Regions from separate parts of the Phyllobacterium sp. K27 genome, predicted to be linked through region 3. Evidence: predicted binding sites of a transcription regulator. Region 3 holds the regulator's gene; each other region holds the start of a gene.
What was found. Region 3 encodes PhoB, which activates phosphate uptake and scavenging genes when phosphate is short. Its sites were predicted from a motif close to TGTCATNNANCTGTCAT; they were not measured.
Positions count from the first base shown of each region.

Region 1 (6,190 bases), 1.1 Mb from region 3:
ATCTCGATGGTCCCTTGATTCTTAAGGAAGACCGAACGCCCGGGCTTGAGTTTAACGGAAGCCGCGTGTCACCGCCTAAACCGGAATTATGGGGTTAGAGCCGCTCAAGCCGGAGAGATATGATGGCCATGAACAGGCCGATGGCCGCGAGGGCGGCCATGGCGTAAAAGCCGTAAATTCCCGTCGCGGCATAGAGCGGTCCTGACGCCATGGTGGCTATTGCCAGCGATGTGCCGACGAAAAAGGTGGAGAGCCCCTGTGCCGTGCCGCCGCGTTCTTCCGGTATCGTCAGCACAATCATTTTCTGCATGCCAAGAAATGACAAGGCAAAGGAAAAACAGTGCAGGCACTGGACAACCAGAAACCCGCCAATGCCAAGCCCCGCAGGCTCGATCAAAGGGAAGACGGCCCAGCGGAATATGGCAACGGCAGAACCAATCATCAGCACTCTGGCGGGGTGGAGATTGCCAAAGATGCGGCGGAAACAGGTGAACATGATCACCTCCGCAACCACAGAAATCGACCAGAATGCGCCGATGATGGTTTCTTCTATGCCGATCGACTTCCAGTAAATCGCAGAGAAACTGTAGCCATAGGCATGACTGGCCTGCGTTATGCCCGTCGCGATAAGAAAGGTTACAAAAGCCGGACGGCGTAGCGCCCTGCCCGCATCAGCTATATCCACATCCAATAGCGGGGAAAGCCTGCGTGGTTTGCCGATCCTCGGCACGATAAAGCTCATGCCACAGGCCAGCAGCAGCGAGCCAAGCAAGGCCCAAGGAATGATGTGCTCGCCCAAACGCTGGATGAAGATGCCCGCAACAAATGATGTCAGCAGAAATGAAATCGAGCCCCAGACGCGCATCCTGGCAAAATCGGCGCCGTAACGCCGGACACCCGAAAGCGCTATCGTATCAGCAACGGGCACTTGAGACGTCCATGGCGGCGAAAGCAGCAATGATACAGCAAGGATACCGACAAAGCCGAACGGCACGAAGTAAAACGCCGCGACAATGACCGCCAATATCGTACACAGACTCAGGATATGCGCGCGATCATTGGAGCGGTCAGCCAGCATTGAAACCAGCGGCGCCGCAATAACCCGAATGAAAAGCGGCATCGACAGAACGATGGAAATTTCAGTCGGTGTCAGCGAACGGTATTCAAGCCAGAGCGGAAAATATGGCAGGTGCAACCCGTTCGACATGAAAATAGCGAAATAGGTCAGCGCAATCCGCAACTCAAAGTGAGACGGCTTGCCTTGGTTTAGATCCGCAACAGCGGCTGTCATCGGTGGAACTTTCGGAAAGTACGCAGCTGTTCAGGCAGAATCGCAACCATGCGTTGCCTTGTGATTCGCAACTAGCATGAAAATTAGCTTGTTCATAGAAACAGGGGCGGTTTCAACGCAAATAACGGTGCGTTTTTGGCCCTCGCCAAGAGCTGACTTCTACCGCACCGAAATAGTCCGGCCGGATTTGGCCGTTTGCTCCGGCACTTCACGCGAGACGCCAATCCTTGTCAGGATGCTTTCGAAAATGTCGGCGCAGGCTTTCCAGCTGAATCCCCGCAATGTCGTTTCCGGATCGACGCGGCCCATGGCGAGAGCGGCCAGAGCCGCTTCACCCAAATCCTCGGAAAGAACACCCGCGCGCGTTGCATCAATAACGTCCTTCGATCCCGGTACGGGATAGGCGGCGACTGGCAGTCCGGAGGCTATGGCTTCCAGCAGCACCAGTCCAAATGTATCGGTGCGGCTTGGAAAAACGAAGACATCAGCACCGGCATAAAAGCGCGCCAGAGCCTCGCCCTCATGTTTGCCGGCAAAGACGACCTTTGGATATTTGCGCTTGAGGCTATCAAGATCAGGGCCATCACCGACGATCAGTTTCGTGCCGGGTAAATTCAGCGACAGGAAAGCTTCAAGATTTTTCTCGACCGCCACGCGCCCGACGCAGATGAAAACCGGTTTTGGCAGATAAAGATCAATATTCGCTTGGGGCCGGAACAATTCGCGGTCCACGCCCCGCGTCCAGACTTTTAGCGTATTGAAACCTCTGGCAACCAGTTCATCATGGATGGACTGTGTTGGTACAAGGCAGGATTCGGCAGCATTATGGAAGCGGCGCAGCCAGCCATAGGACCAGGATAGCGGCACCGGCAAACGCTTGCGCAGATATTCGGGAAAACGGGTATGAAAGCTGGTGGTAAAGCGCCAATTATTCTGAATGCAGGTGCGTCGCGCCATCATGCCCAGCGGGCCTTCGGTCGCTATATGGACGTAAGCCGGCTGTATGGCCTCAATCCGCGCCTTGACCGCTGACGGCAGGGTCAGGGCCAAGCGAATTTCCGGATAGGTCGGGCAAGGCACGGAGGTATAATCCGCAGGAGAGATGATTGTAACCTCAAAGCCCCGAGCCTCCATCTGCTCACGCACTTTTGTCAGCGTTCGCACGACACCATTGACCTGCGGATGCCAGGCATCTGAAACAATGACGAGCCGTTTTACCTCGTCACGCAGCATTCGCCGCCTTTGGCCGCTTGTCGGCAATCTGGATTACCGGCGCGAAACCTGCATGCTCACTGATAAGATGGGTCCATGACAGAAGCTCCATCCGTCCGTCGAAATGTTCGACAATAGCCGTGCAGCTTTCTACCCAGTCACCCGTGTTGATATATTCAATACCGTCGATCTGCTCGATGGTCGCGTGGTGAATATGGCCGCAGATGACGCCATCAGCCCCGATACGCCGCGCCTCGTCCGAAACGACTGTCTGAAACGAACCGATGAAATTGACCGCTTTCTTGACGCGGAATTTAGCCCATGCGGAGAAGGACCAATAGCGTAGACCAAGACGACGGCGCACCTTGTTCATCACGGTGTTGATCGCAAGCGCTGCGTCATAAGCCCAATCACCCAGATAGGCAATGTGGCGGGCATTGCGTACAACGACATCGAACTGATCGCCATGAATCACAAGGAATTTACGGCCATCAGCCGTCTCGTGCATCAAGCGGTCTGTGACTTCGATGCCGCCGAAATGCGTGCCCTGAAAGTCACGCAGGAACTCATCATGATTACCGGCGACATAGTGAATTGTCGCACCTTTGCGGCTTTTGCGCAGGAGCTTCTGCACAATATCATTGTGCTCCTGTGGCCAGTGCCAGGAACGGCGAAGACGCCAGCCATCGACAATATCACCGACAAGATAGATGGTTTCGGCATCATGATGCTTCAAAAAGTCCAGCAAAAAGCTGGCCTTAGCGCCTTTTGAACCAAGATGGATATCGGACAGAAACAGCGTGCGGAACTTTTTAGGCTCGGCCTCGACCATGATGCGGATCTCCGTATCGCGCTGACGCAAACGCGTCTTCTACGCGACACAAACCCGATTCATGTCACAGTCTTATGACGGCAAGGAAAATTGCAGACTTGCGCGATAAAGGCTTGTATCAAATCTGTGTTCATTTATGCCTCAGGGAATACACTTCGACGACTACGCAGACCGATACTCCGGAAGGAAGCATTTCATGGCCCAGGACAATACGCCCGGCAATTCAGAACTTGATGAAAGCGCGCTGTTTTATCACCGCTTTCCCACGCCGGGTAAGCTGGAAATTCAGGCGACAAAGCCGCTTGGCAACCAGCGTGACCTTGCCCTCGCCTATTCTCCGGGTGTTGCTGCCCCCTGCCTTGCCATTCATGCAGACCCATCGACTGCGGCCGATTATACAAGCCGCGCCAATCTGGTTGCCGTTATTTCCAATGGCACCGCAGTGCTTGGCCTTGGCAATATCGGACCACTGGCTTCCAAGCCGGTGATGGAAGGCAAGGCCGTCCTGTTCAAGAAATTCGCCAATATCGACGTATTCGACATTGAAATTGACGCGCAGGAAATCAACAAGATCGTGGACGTTGTGGCCGCGCTGGAGCCCACATTCGGCGGCATAAACCTTGAGGACATCAAGGCGCCGGAATGCTTTGAAGTTGAAGAACAGCTTCGCGAAAAGATGAATATTCCGGTGTTTCATGACGATCAGCATGGAACGGCCATCATTGTTGCCGCTGCAATTATCAACGGAATGGAACTTGCCGGCAAAGACCTCTCCAAGGTCAAGATCGTCGCTTCCGGTGCCGGTGCCGCAGCGCTTGCCTGCCTCAATCTCCTCGTCAAGCTTGGCGCGGATCGCAAGAACATCTGGGTCTGCGATCTCGATGGCGTGGTTTATGAAGGCCGCAATACGCTGATGGATCGCTGGAAATCCGTTTATGTGCAAAAGACCGATGCGCGCGTTCTTGCCGATGTTATCGAGGGCGCCGATGTATTCCTTGGTCTGTCGGCAGCCGGCGTGCTGAAACCTGAACTGCTCAAGCAGATGGCACCCAATCCGCTGATCATGGCGCTTGCCAATCCCAATCCGGAAATCATGCCGGAAGTTGCGCGCGCCGCACGTGCTGATGCCATGATCTGCACGGGTCGTTCGGATTTCCCCAATCAGGTCAATAACGTTCTTTGCTTCCCCTATATTTTCCGTGGCGCGCTGGACTGCGGTGCAAGTGCGATCAATGAAGAAATGAAAATGGCGGCGGTGCAAGCCATCGCGGCCCTTGCACGTGAAGAGCCATCGGATGTTGCAGCCCGCGCCTATACGGGCGAAACGCCGACTTTCGGTCCCGATTATCTTATACCCTCGCCCTTCGACCCCCGCCTTATTCTGCGCATTGCCCCGGCAGTGGCAAAAGCTGCGATGGAAACCGGCGTTGCCGAACGTCCAATCGAAGATTTCGACGCTTATCTCGACCGGCTGAACCGCTTCGTGTTCCGTTCCGGCCTCATCATGAAGCCGATCTTCACCGCAGCGAAAACCGCCGAGAAGAAGCGTGTCATCTATGCCGATGGTGAGGATGAGCGCGTATTGCGCGCAGCCCAGGTGGTGCTGGAAGAAGGGATTGCCATTCCCACGCTTATCGGTCGTCCGCAAGTTATCGAAACGCGCCTTAAACGCTATGGCCTGAAGATAAAGATCGGACAGGACTTCAATATTATCGATCCGGAAGACGATCCCCGCTATCGCGATTATGTTGACCTGCTTGTCAGCTTGACAGGGCGGCGCGGCACGACACCGGAAGTGGCCCGCACAATGGTTCGCGCCAGCGGCACGGTTATTGCGGCACTGGCTATCGTGCGCGGCGAAGCTGATGCCATGATTTGCGGCCTGGAAGGCCGTTTCGAGCGGCATTTACGCAATGTCGAGTTGATTATCGGCAAGTCGGAAGGCATCCGTAATTTCTCGGCGCTCAGCCTGCTTATTTCGCAGCGTGGCATGCTGTTCCTGACCGACACCTATGTGAATATTGATCCGACTGCGGAAGAAATCGCCGAAAAGACAGTGCTTGCGGCCAATGAAATTCGGCGCTTCGGTATTGAACCAAAGGCGGCCTTGCTCTCACATTCGAACTTTGGCTCACGCGATTCCGACAGCGCTGCAAAAATGCGCAGTGCCTCAGAAATACTGCGTGTGAAGGCACCAGAACTTGAACAGGACGGCGAAATGCACGGTGACAGTGCGCTTTCGCAAATCCTGCGGGAGCGCGTACTGCCCCATTCCCGCCTGACGGACGAGGCAAATCTGCTGGTATTTCCCAATCTTGATGCGGCTAATATTACCCTGAATGTGGTCAAGACCGTCACGGATGCGCTGCATGTCGGCCCGATCCTGCTCGGTGCCGCCAAGCCAGCGCATATTCTGACACCCTCGGTGACATCGCGCGGTATTGTCAACATGACAGCATTGGCGGTGGTGGAAGCTTCGCAGCGGGTTGAATAGAGCCTTTGTCTTATTGCTGCCGCATGAACATGGATGGTTTTGTCAATATCCCAATATGAGACCACCCATGATCCGGACATTTTTGCTCATCCTTGCCGCATCTGGCGCTCTGTTTGCCGGAACAGATTTGTCTTATGCACAAAGCGACACTTGCGCGCGCATGCAAAGCCGTCTCGACAGGCTGAACAATGACCTGACGCTGGATGATTATGAGTTCAATTTGCGCCGGGATCGCATAGAGGCCGCACTTGATGCCAATAATTGCCCGATAAAGGACTTTCAATATCGCGATCTGCCAAGACTGGATGAGGAGGAGCCCGGCTCCTACGAGATTTATGGCGGGCGTGAACCGCAACCTGTA
Region 1 covers NZ_CM139240.1:1,886,672-1,892,861, reverse strand. Annotated here, with positions in the region: gene dgcA (N-acetyl-D-Glu racemase DgcA) at 1-98, shown strand, start outside; gene ACYJL1_RS09170 (MFS transporter) at 95-1,291, opposite strand; gene ACYJL1_RS09165 (glycosyltransferase family 4 protein) at 1,451-2,524, opposite strand; gene ACYJL1_RS09160 (UDP-2,3-diacylglucosamine diphosphatase) at 2,514-3,335, opposite strand; gene ACYJL1_RS09155 (NADP-dependent malic enzyme) at 3,532-5,829, shown strand; gene ACYJL1_RS09150 (DUF2865 domain-containing protein) at 5,897-6,190, shown strand, end outside.
Region 1: a site for PhoB is predicted at 3,399-3,415, ahead of ACYJL1_RS09160 (UDP-2,3-diacylglucosamine diphosphatase). Genes of this name have one in related genera too.

Region 2 (6,190 bases), 610 kb from region 3:
AGCTGGCATTCCGCCAAGGTGTGATCCAGCCCGTTCGTCACCATCATACTGTTGATCGCCCGGATGGAGCGGCCTCAACGTTGCTACTTATGCCTGCATGGTCTGATTTTGATGCGCTGGGCGACTCCTCCAAGGGATATATGGGCGTCAAGATTGTTACGGTATCACCGGATAATGGAGCAGTCTCTAAACCTGCTGTGATGGGCGTCTACCTATTGCTGGACGGCAAGACCGGTGAACCAAAGGCTCTGATAGATGGCCAGCGCCTGACATTGTGGCGGACTGCCGGTGCGTCCGCCCTCGCTGCACGTTACCTCGCCCGGGAGGACGCCGCCAAGCTCGTCGTTCTGGGGGCAGGAGCGCTTTCGGGTTTTTTAGCCCGTGCGCACAGCGCAATACGGCCGATCAAAGAAATCTCGATCTGGAACAGAAATTTTGCCGGAGCCGAGAAAGTTGCTGCGGAGCTGACCGCTGGCGGATTCAATGCCAGAGCAGTCAAAGACAAGGATGCCGCAATCGCGGAGGCTGACATCATTACTGCGGGAACACTTTCTACGGAACCCTTGATTCTTGGCAGGCACTTGAAACCCGGCGCTCACGTTGATCTGATTGGCGCTTTTACGCCAGCTATGCGGGAGAGTGACGATGAGTGCGTCAAACGCGCCCGTGTTTTCGTTGATACGAAAGAGGGTGCATTGAAAGAGGGCGGAGATATCGTCCAGCCGATCAAGGCAGGCGTAATCCAATCCAGCCATGTCGTAGGGGATTTGTTCGATCTAACACGTGGAACGGTAAAAGGCCGTCAGTCGGCGGATGAGATCACCCTTTTCAAGTCCGTGGGTGCAGCCCTTGAAGACCTTGCTGCCGGTATCCTTGTCTATGAAAAGGCAATGGCGTAGTAACCTTGAAAAAGGTTACAAGGAAAATACGGTTTGAAATCGTCCGGCGGTAAAATCAGAAAAGCGAAAAGCGGTGGTAAGCGGCAAGGCGACGTTTCCAAGAACGTCGTACAACGGCAAAGCGCGACAAAGCCCCGCCCGCAATTCGCGAAAGTGTACCGTTCAGCCGATGACGAAACGGAACGTGCACCGCAGCGGACAGAACAAGCGCCCAAGCGTGTTCTTACACGCCGTATCGGCGCTCGTCCGCAGGAAAAGACCGGGCTTATTCTGGAAACGCGCCCCTCTGAAGACTATGCGCTTCTTGATAGCGGCAATGGCTTGAAGCTGGAGCAATATGGTCCATACCGGATTGTACGCCCGGAAGGTCAGGCAATCTGGCTTCCCGCATGGAGCAAGGCTGAATGGGACAAGGCAGATGCAGTTTTCACCGGCAATACGGATGAAGAGGGCGTAGGACGCTGGCATTTCCCCAAAGTGCCGCTGGGTGAAACCTGGCCGCTTGCTTATGAAGGCATCCCGTTTTTTGGCCGCTTCACCTCATTTCGGCATGTCGGTGTATTTCCTGAACAGGGGACGCATTGGGCCTATATGGATAATTTGATCCGCAATGCAAAACGTCCTGTCAAAGTGCTCAATCTTTTCGGTTATACGGGTGTTGCTTCTCTCGTGGCAGCGCGGGCAGGCGCAGAAGTCACACATGTCGATGCATCAAAGAAAGCCATTCTCTGGGCACGCGAGAATCAGGAAATGGCAGGTCTGTCGAGCAAACCCATTCGCTGGATATGTGAAGACGCAATGAAATTCGTTGCGCGGGAAGAACGCCGCGGAAATGGTTACGACATCATTCTCCTCGATCCGCCAGCCTATGGGCGCGGCCCCAACGGAGAAGTCTGGCAACTTTTCGATAATCTCCCGGACATGATCGATTTGTGCCGTTCGATCCTCACTCCCAATCCTTTGGCGGTTGTATTAACTGCCTATTCAATCCGCGCATCCTTCTTTGCCATTCACGAGCTGATGCGGGACACATTCACGGGCCTTGGTGGTGAAGTGCAGTCCGGCGAACTCATTCTTCGTGAGCGCTCCTCGCAGCGCGCCCTTTCCACATCTCTTTTCAGCCGTTGGGGCGCATCATGAATAAACAGGACGACCATCATCGCGGCAGCGGCATTGTCCGTCCCGGCAAAGTCAAGGAAGTCACCAGCCTGACAAATCCGATCGTCAAGGATTTGCGATCACTGGCATTGAAGAAATTCCGTGATCAACAGGGGGTATTTCTTGCCGAGGGACTGAAGCTCGTCATCGATGCGCTCGATCTCGGCTGGACAATCAAGACTTTGGTTTACTCCAAAGCGGGCAAGGGAAACTCCCTTGTCGAGCAGGTTGCCGCCCGAACGGTTGCCAAGGGCGGTGATGTGCTGGAGGTCAATGAAAAGATCATGGCGGCAATAACCCGGCGTGACAATCCGCAAATGGTGGTCGGGGTATTCCAGCAGAACCTTCACGTGCTTTCCAACATCCGCCCGCAAGGCAATGATGTTTTTGTGGCTCTGGATCGGGTTCGGGATCCTGGAAATCTGGGCACGATCATTCGCACCGCCGATGCAGCAGGGGCCAAAGGCATCATCCTGATTGGCGACACCACAGATCCATTCTCGCTGGAGACGGTTCGCGCAACAATGGGATCTGTTTTTGCCGTTCCCCTCGTTCGAGCAACGGAGGCAGAGTTTCTGTCCTGGAGAAAGAACTTCACAGGGTTGATCGTTGGAACGCATCTCAAAGGCTCTGTCGACTATCGGACCATCCCTTACGCCAATAAGCCGGTTGTCCTGTTGATGGGCAACGAGCAGCAGGGCCTGCCTGACCAACTAGCGTCAAGCTGTGACCGGCTGGCGCGGATTCCTCAACAGGGACGCGCCGATTCCCTTAATCTCGCCATCGCAACCGGTGTAATGCTGTTTGAAATCCGGCGTGACGTCCTGAAACTTGACACGACCAACTGAGAAAAAGCCCTTTATGAGCAACAAGCGTTTTTCCAGCCTTCTTGCAATCATCGTCATTGCTGTCCTGACCGATCAGATAATCAAATATTTCGTCGAAACAGGCATGGATTACCAGCAGCAGATTGACCTCTTGCCTTTTCTGGCGCTATTCCGCGTTCATAATGAAGGCATTGCCTTCTCAATGTTGAGCGGAATGCATGACATTGCACTCATAGGGCTTACGCTCGTCGTCATAGCGTTCGTAAGTTACCTTTGGTGGACTACCAGTGCGGGACGCTGGGTTTCGCGCACAGGCTTTGCTCTCATCATTGGCGGCGCCCTCGGCAACCTCATTGATCGCAGCGTTCATGGCTACGTGATCGACTATGTACTTTTTCATCTGCCATCTTGGTCATTCGCCGTCTTTAACCTCGCCGATGCTTATATTTCCGTTGGTGCAGCACTGGTGGTACTTGAGGAGATTTTTGTTTGGGCGAAAGAGCGGAAACGGACCGATCAAGCAGACTAACTGATTAAAACACCATCAGTTTGGCCTCCTTTTTACGTCATGTTGCCGTCATCAAACCGTAGTAATGAGAGCGGGAACGGTTACCGGTCAACCTCCGACAAGGGTTAAATCGATATGGACATCACCTTGCTTGAATCCGCTTCAATCTCTAAAGATCAAAGCATTATGTCGCAGGTTGATTCAACGTCCGTACCGTTTACGGCTCCACAAATCGTCTCGGTGCTTGGTCGCATCGGAACGATGGAGGTTTGTCTTGCACAGACCGAAGATGAAATTGCCTCGTCTCAGAAACTACGGTTCAAAGTATTCTTCGATGAATTGGGTGCCAAAGGTTCCGCAACATCCGAGCAACGAGACGCTGACCGCTTCGATCCCTTCTGCGATCACCTTCTTGTTTATGACACGGCGATTCCTGGACCGAAGCACAAACAGATTGTTGGAACATATCGACTATTGCGCTCGGAAAAAGCGTTCGAGACGGGCGGGTTTTATACAGCAAGCGAATTTTCCATCGAACAGCTTGTCGCAGCTAAGCCAGAATTGCGCTTTCTTGAACTTGGCCGTTCCTGTGTTCTGCCTGAATATCGCTCAAAACGTACTGTTGAGCTGCTCTGGCAAGGCATCTGGACTTATTGCCGGTTTCATTCGATTGGGGTGATGTTTGGATGCGCATCCTTCCAGGGAACGGTTCCCGCTGCCCATGCCCTGCCGCTATCATTTCTGCATCATAATTGCCGTGCGACAGCCGATTGGGATGTTAAAGCTCTACCCTCTCTTTATCAACCGATGGACCTCGTTCCAAACGAAGCCATCAATGCGCGTGTTGCACTCTTTGCGATGCCGCCATTGATTAAGGGTTATTTGCGTTTGGGTGCGATGATTGGCGATGGCGCCGTTATTGATTATGATTTCGGCACAACGGATGTCTGTATCATTCTGCCTGTCAGCCGTATCTCCGAGCGCTATGTGAGCCATTATGCGGCCGAATCGAAGCGTTTCGGCTAAGACCTTTTCATCACCTGTGGAGAATATCGCAGTTTGGCTCTGCAGAGGTGTGTAAATCTGCCGATAACGAATAGATTGCTCCTGCTGTAGCTCAGGAGACAAGTTTTGGCCGAATTGGCACCATCATCTGTAACTCAATCCCCCTATGAAGCTGAACCGTCAGCGCGTCCAACGCCGATGATGGAGCAGTATATCGAGATTAAGGCGACCAATCCTGACAGTCTCCTGTTTTATCGAATGGGCGATTTTTACGAGCTTTTTTTCGACGATGCCGTTGAAGCTTCCAGAGCTCTTGGGATTACGCTGACAAAGCGTGGAAAACACCTTGGCGAAGATATTCCCATGTGCGGCGTACCGGTTCATGCTGCCGATGATTATTTGCAGAAACTCATAGCACGAGGCTTTCGGGTCGCTGTTTGCGAACAGGTGGAAGACCCCGCCGAAGCGAGGAAGCGTGGTTCAAAATCTGTCGTAAAGCGCGATGTCGTTCGCTTGGTTACACCTGGAACCATAACTGAAGAGAAGCTTCTCGATCCATCCGAGGCGAACTATCTGATGACCCTCGGGCGGGTCAAAGGTACTGACAAAGCCCAGTTTGCCCTTGCCTGGATCGACATTTCGACCGGCACCTTCCGTGTAGGCGAATCGGATGCTTCGCGCCTGCTTGCGGATATATTGCGTGTCGACCCTCGGGAGCTGATCGTTGCTGATACGGTTTTTCATGATCCGGAATTACGCGGTACTTTCGACGCTATAGGCCGCGCTGTCAGCCCCCAACCGCCAAGTCTATTCGACAGTGCCACAGCAGAATATCGCATACAGCGCTATTTTGATGTCAGAACTCTGGATGGCTTCGGTCAGTTTTCACGCGCTGAACTTTCCGCCATATCCGGCGCCATTGCCTATGTCGAAAAAACACAGCTGGCCGAACGCCCACCCTTGATGCGTCCCGAGCGGGAATCGGAAGGTTCCTCGCTTTTCATAGATCCGGCGACGCGAGGGAATCTTGAACTTTTACGCACCCTTTCCGGCAAACGCGAAGGGAGCTTGCTGCGCGCGATTGACCGAACGACAACGGGCGGTGGGGCGCGCCTTCTGGCCGAACGATTGACCTCGCCATTAACAGACCCGGCAGCTATTGCCGAACGACTTGATTCCATCTCTTATTTTCTCGCCCGACAACCTCTCGCTGACCTGATGCAAGCGGCGCTGCGGGGCGTGCCCGATATGCCTCGCGCCTTGTCCCGGCTTGCCGTTGGCCGCGGTGGGCCCAGAGACCTAGGAGCTATCGCGCGCGGCTTGGAAGCTGCATCCGAGATATCCCGGTTGTTTTTGAGTGAGGCATTGCCACCCGAGCTTGCCCGTGTTCGCGAATGTCTCACCCAATTGCCTCTGGATTTTGCCGCTCATCTTGATCGGGCTTTGGCTGATGAATTGCCGTTGTTAAAGCGTGATGGTGGTTTTGTTCGAGCAGAGTATCACGCTGAACTCGATGAAATGCGTGCTCTGCGGGATCACTCACGCCGCATTATTGCTGGCCTGCAAGCTGACTATATGGAAACCACCGGCATCCGGTCCCTGAAAATAAAGCATAATAATGTACTGGGCTACTTCATCGAGGTAACCGCCAACAATGCTTCCATCATGACGGACAGCGATGAGGCGAAAGCCAAGTTCATACATCGCCAAACAATCGCCAATGCTATGCGCTTCACCACCACTGAGCTGGCTGAGCTTGAAACCAAAATCGCAAATGCAGCAGAACGCGCCCT
Region 2 covers NZ_CM139240.1:186,080-192,269, forward strand. Annotated here, with positions in the region: gene lhpI (bifunctional Delta(1)-pyrroline-2-carboxylate/Delta(1)-piperideine-2-carboxylate reductase) at 1-899, shown strand, start outside; gene ACYJL1_RS00925 (class I SAM-dependent methyltransferase) at 933-2,039, shown strand; gene ACYJL1_RS00930 (TrmH family RNA methyltransferase) at 2,036-2,905, shown strand; gene lspA (signal peptidase II) at 2,919-3,413, shown strand; gene olsB (l-ornithine N(alpha)-acyltransferase) at 3,579-4,418, shown strand; gene mutS (DNA mismatch repair protein MutS) at 4,596-6,190, shown strand, end outside.
Region 2: a site for PhoB is predicted at 3,460-3,476, ahead of olsB (l-ornithine N(alpha)-acyltransferase). Genes of this name have one in related genera too.

Region 3 (6,190 bases):
AGATCATTGAAATCAACATCAACAATCTTGCTGCCGTGCCATCGATTGTCTTCGGTCTGCTCGGACTGGCAATGTTCCTGAACTTCTTTGATCTTCCGCGTTCCGCGCCACTGGTCGGTGGTCTGGTTCTCGCCCTGCTGGTGATGCCGACAATCATCATTGCATCACGCGCCGCTCTCAGGTCGGTTCCGCCTTCAATCAAAGAGGCGGCGCTGGGCGTCGGGGCATCGCATCAGCAGGCCATATTCCACCATGTGCTGCCTCTGGCCATGCCCGGTATCATGACCGGCACAATTATCGGCATGGCGCATGCGCTGGGGGAAACAGCTCCCTTGCTGATGATCGGCATGGTTGCGTTTATCGTCGATATTCCTGGCGGCATAACGGACGCCTCGACGGTGCTTCCCGTGCAGATTTATCTGTGGTCCGATCTTCCTGAAGTCGCCTTCCAGGCAAAGACCGCAGCAGCCATTCTGGTGTTGCTGGTATTCCTATTCGTGATGAATGCTGCGGCGATCATGCTGCGCCGACGTTTTGAACGTCGCTGGTAATGAGGTACAAGGACATGAACATGTTATCCGAAGTCGATGTGGAAAAGAAATTGCACAATTCCTCGAACCAGCCTGCGATAAAGATGAAGGGCGAAGACGTCTCTGTATTTTACGGAGCCAAACAGGCGCTCTTCGGTGTCAATCTCGATATCAGGGAAAAGGAAGTCACGGCGCTGATCGGACCGTCAGGTTGCGGTAAGTCAACATTCCTGCGTTGCCTGAACCGCATGAACGACACGATTTCGACCTGCAAGATCACTGGCAATATTACCCTCGACGAGCGTGATATCTATGATCCGAAGATCGATGTGGTTCAGCTGCGCGCCCGGATCGGCATGGTGTTCCAGAAGCCGAATCCATTCCCGAAGTCGATCTTCGAAAATGTTGCCTATGGGCCGCGCATTCACGGTCTGGTCAAAAACAAGAGTCATCTTGACGAAATCGTGGAAAAGAGCCTGCAACGCGCCGGTCTCTTCGCGGAAGTGAAAGACCGTCTGCATGAATCCGGCACTGGCCTTTCCGGTGGCCAGCAGCAGCGTCTTTGCATCGCCCGCGCCATTGCGGTCAGCCCTGAAGTGATCCTGATGGACGAGCCTTGCTCGGCGCTTGATCCTATTGCCACGGCGAAGGTCGAAGAACTGATCGACGAACTGCGCCAGAACTACACGATTGTCATCGTCACACACTCAATGCAGCAGGCGGCGCGTGTCTCGCAACGCACGGCAATGTTCCATCTTGGCAACATTGTTGAAGTCGGCGACACGGAAATGATGTTCACCAGCCCTACCGAAAAGCGCACGCAAGACTATATTACCGGACGTTTCGGTTGATCTCACGGGAAGAGGCTCAGACAATGACTGACACAGCACAACACACCGTCCGTTCCTATGACGATGAATTGAAGTTTCTGACCCACAAGATTGCAGAAATGGGCGGACATGCGGAGCGCATGGTCGAACAGGCTGTGTCGGCCATGGTCAACTCAGACAATGCGCTTGCGCAACGCGTAATCTCTGACGATCTCATTCTCGATGCCGGTCAGCGCGAGATTGATGAGAAGGCGATCACCATTATCGGCAAGCGTCAGCCAATGGCGATTGATCTGCGCGAAGTGATCGGCACGATCCGCATTTCGTCTGATTTGGAACGCATCGGCGATCTGGGCAAAAACATCGCCAAGCGCGTTGTTGCTGTCAATGATACGCGGCAGACGCTTTCAGTCTATCGGGGCTTGCAGACCATTGCAGAGCTGGCATTGACACAACTTAAAGATGTGCTCGATGCATATGCCACACGCTCGGTAGCACAGGTGAACATTGTTCGTGAACGCGATGACGAGATTGATGCGCTCTACACATCGCTGTTCCGGGAACTCCTGACTTACATGATGGAAGATCCGCGCAACATATCCGCTTGCACGCATCTTTTGTTCTGCGCCAAGAATATCGAACGTATCGGCGACCATGCGACCAATATCGCCGAAACGGTCTATTACATCGTGACAGGTACACAGCTTCCGGCGGAACGCCCGAAGGAAGACCAGTCACATACCGTTATTCTTGATGAGCCAGTAACACCATAATTGCCGGAAGCAGATCATGCCTATAGCTCCCAGAATCACAGTCGTTGAAGATGAAGATGCCCTCAGTGTTCTCCTGCGTTACAATCTGGAAGCAGAGGGTTACATTGTCGAAACCATCAGCCGTGGTGACGAAGCCGAAATAGCCTTGCGCGAAAAAGTGCCTGATCTGCTAATCCTCGACTGGATGCTACCGGGGCTTTCGGGCATTGAACTTTGCCGCCGTCTTCGCGCCCGCCGCGAGACGGAAATCCTGCCGATCATCATGCTGACAGCGCGCGGCGAAGAAAGCGAGCGTGTTCGCGGACTTTCGACGGGTGCGGATGATTACATGGTCAAGCCTTTCTCGACACCGGAATTGCTGGCACGCATCAAGTCGATGCTGCGCCGGGTCAATCCAAGTCTTCTGTCGCATGTGTTGAGCTTTGGCGATCTGAAGCTTGACCGCGAACAGCACCGCGTTTTCCGCAAGGAGCGCGAACTGAAGCTGGGGCCAACCGAATTCCGCCTGCTGGAGTTTCTGATGCAGTCACCGGGCCGGGTATTCTCGCGCGGTCAGCTTCTCGATAATGTCTGGGGTGCGGATATTTATGTCGATGACCGCACGGTAGACGTGCATGTTGGTCGTCTGCGCAAGGCAATCAATATTGGCCGGTCGCTTGATCCGATCCGTACTGTGCGCGGCGCAGGTTATTCCTTCGGATAGGATCAGGACCTATTCGGCTGCAACCAGTGGGAAGCTTGTTGCTGGTAGCGGAGCTGGCTCGGCCAGTGTCTCGAGAAGTGGTCGCTGGGTGGCTTCGCCGTCGCTGATCTCGAGAATATGCGAGTAGAAGTTTTCGCCGGAAACCGAGCGGGGCGCCTCGATCTCATGCATCACACTGATAACGGTCGTCCCGGCGCAATGATCCTTGATGGCTTGATGGAAGGCGATCTTGGAATCCGGATCCAGCGCGCCGGTTGCTTCGTCCAAAAACAGAACTGCAGGCTTATGCAGGAGAATTCGGGCAAGCACCAGTTTCTGCTTCTGGCCTCCGGACAAAAGCAGGTCCCATGAGGTGCCGTCACGGCTTTCATCGAGAAGATTTTCGATAAAATCGCCCATGCCGGCGCGATGCAAGGCAGCAGCAACGGATGCATCGTTGAAGTGATTTTCATCCATGGGAAGGCATACGAGCTGTTTCAGCGAGACACCGGGAAGCTTGACCTCCTGGGCCGCATACATTGTAGCAGCATCCTTCGGGTAGAAGATTTCACCTCGGCCATAACCCCAAAGCCCGTTCATCGCTTTCAGCAAACAGGTTTTGCCACTACCGGAATCGCCCTTGATATAGGCCCATTGGCCCTTGCGTAACCGCATATTCGCAAGGGTGAGAAAAGGCTTGGCCTCGCTGTCACGATGCATCAGCTCAAGACCGCGAACGGAGACGCCAAAGGCCTCGTGCTGTGTTGCAAATTTGAACGCGCTGATGCCAGTAGAACGATAATATTCCGATGGGTCTCTAACACGCTCGACAGCCTGCGCCAACTCAGTGACGCGCCGTGCATTTGCCTTCAAGTTGGCAATTGCGGGCATGACCTGGATAAACCATGAGCATTCATTGATCATCGAACCGACAAGCTCAGAGCCGGTAATATAATTCTTGAAGCTGATCGTATTGCCCATATAGGGCAGAAGGCCGGGGATATAGGCGATGACACGGGCAGAGAAGAAATTGTATATCGACGTAAACGACATGTAGCAGGCATCGAACACATTGAAGCGCGCCCAGTTGTTATCGACGCTTGTGTAGAGCTTGCCATTCAATGATTTTTGAACACCCTCACCATTGGCTGCGGCAACCTGAAAGCTGCGGCGCAACAGTGTGGTCAGCTCACTTCGATAACTGCCTTCAGATTGCTGCATGGCCAAGGTGAGCTTTTCGAGCACGCGGCCGATACGCATCGCAATCCATGTGCTGATAGGCACATAGAGAGCGATCGCTGCAAAGGCCAGTGTGGCACTGCCATACTCGCCCAGAAAATCAAGGCCCGGAATTGGCGTTGAAAGCTCAATAAGCTTCTGGCCCACGAAAAGAATGGACATGGTGACACCGAGAACGCCCATGGCCAGCCCGATGGCACCGCCCGTCATACCCTTGATGGATTCTTGAATGCGCTGGTCGATGTTGTCCGGAGTCCGGTTTTCTGCGGCTGCCGAATTTCCCTGCTGCAAATGGTAATGTGTGTGCTGGTCATCAAGCAGAGCCTCGCCAAAACGGCCATTCAGCCAACCGCGCCATTTGCGATGCAACGTTGTCGACAAAAGGTGACGGATACCGATGAAACCAATTTCCTTGACCGCAACGATTGCAACCAGAATACCCGCATTTGCGAGGATCACATTGAGCGGATTGACAATAAAGGGGTCATGAATATCGACCAGCGAATTGATCAATTCGCCCGATGCCATCGCCATCCAGACGCTGGCCTTGCTGGCAGCAGCGGTCAATAGGGCAATGGCGATTGTCAGCGTCCAGGCTTCAACCCAGCGGTCAGAGACCCAGTACGCCCTAAGCAGCCCCCAGAAGCTACACATTGATGACAATGTGGAGTTTCTATTGGCGGGAGATGATTTCCCAGTTGCTTCGACGTCTGGTTGCAATGGATTGCCTCGGTTCGATTCCCGATTATAGTAACACAATGTTACGTATTGCAACAAACCGTGGTTAAAATAGGGTTAAAGCTTGCAAGATGACGAGTTCCCCCGCCTCAGAACAATCAGATTTCGCCGGACACATGCCGTCGTTGGCGGTCGAGTTCCTCGCTATATCGCCGCAGAGTGTGGCTTTCGGCCAAAAGTCCGACAACCTTCAGCTCCACTATGTCATTGACCACCGCAAGAGCTTCGGCTTCAGCATTGTCGAATAGGCGAACAGCCTGTCGTGCATTCATTTGTGGTTGCAGATATTCACCCTGATATCTGATCAGAGGGCCGATAGGCTGTGCCTCGTCAGTCGTTTCGGTGATGCCTGAATGCGCTTCGGCAACGATGACAATACCCACATATTTATTCTCATCATTGACAATGATGACCCGCTGCGTCGAGCCCAGCGGAAACTCGTGACGAAATTCGCTGATCACCATTTTGTCGGAAGCCGTGCGCACATCCGTACGCATCAACTTGGCGACCGTCAGATTGCGGATCCAGCCGACATCATGAGCGCTGCGGATGCTTTCACCCCGCAGATGAAAGCGCCATGTGGCAAAGGAGTAGCCGAACGTGTTGCGAACTGTGATCGACGCAGCAATGACGGCGGCAAGCACGAGAACCGTTATCGGAAAGTCGCCCGTGATTTCCAGGGCTAGAAAGGTCATCGTCAAAGGTCCGCCAATGACTGACACTGCCAGAGCACTCATGCCGACAACCGCGTAGGTCACAGGCGTTAAAGTTGCATGGGCAAAGACATAGGGTACGGAAAAGGCAAAGAGTTTGCCGAGGAGCGCACCCATGAAGAGGGAACCAAAGAACAGGCCGCCGCGAAAGCCCGAACCGATGGAGATGGCGGAGGCCAACGCCTTGAGCAGGATAATACCGATTATGCCAGCTATTGGCCCCGTATAATCGAGATTGAGATGCAGTGCGCCATGACCTCCGGAAAGCACCTGCGGTGAAATCAAGGCCAGCCCCCCGACAAGGATGCCACCAAGGGCAGGCCGCAGCCAGAAAGGGATGAAGCTTCTGCGTGCGAGTTCCTCGACGAAAGCGACGCCCTTCATGAGCGCGATGCCCGCGCCCGCGCAAATCAATCCGAGGAGAAGCGCTGGAACATAGTCGGCGGGCACTACCGTGCCGAAATCGCCGATGTCGATGACGAAATTATCTCCCGCAAGTGCGCGTGCGACGAGGTTGGAAACCAGTGCAGCAGCAACCACGGGTGTCAGACTCAATATGGTATAAGAGCCAATGATCAACTCGAAGGCGTAAAATGCGCCGGTCAGTGGGGCATTGAACGCAGCGGCAATAGCCCCGGCCGCGCCGCAGCCAACAAGGATACGCATATCCGAGCGTCTCAGGCGC
Region 3 covers NZ_CM139240.1:799,054-805,243, forward strand. Annotated here, with positions in the region: gene pstA (phosphate ABC transporter permease PstA) at 1-551, shown strand, start outside; gene pstB (phosphate ABC transporter ATP-binding protein PstB) at 566-1,381, shown strand; gene phoU (phosphate signaling complex protein PhoU) at 1,405-2,133, shown strand; gene phoB (phosphate regulon transcriptional regulator PhoB) at 2,150-2,836, shown strand; gene ACYJL1_RS03925 (ABC transporter ATP-binding protein/permease) at 2,846-4,708, opposite strand; gene ACYJL1_RS03930 (chloride channel protein) at 4,891-6,190, opposite strand, start outside.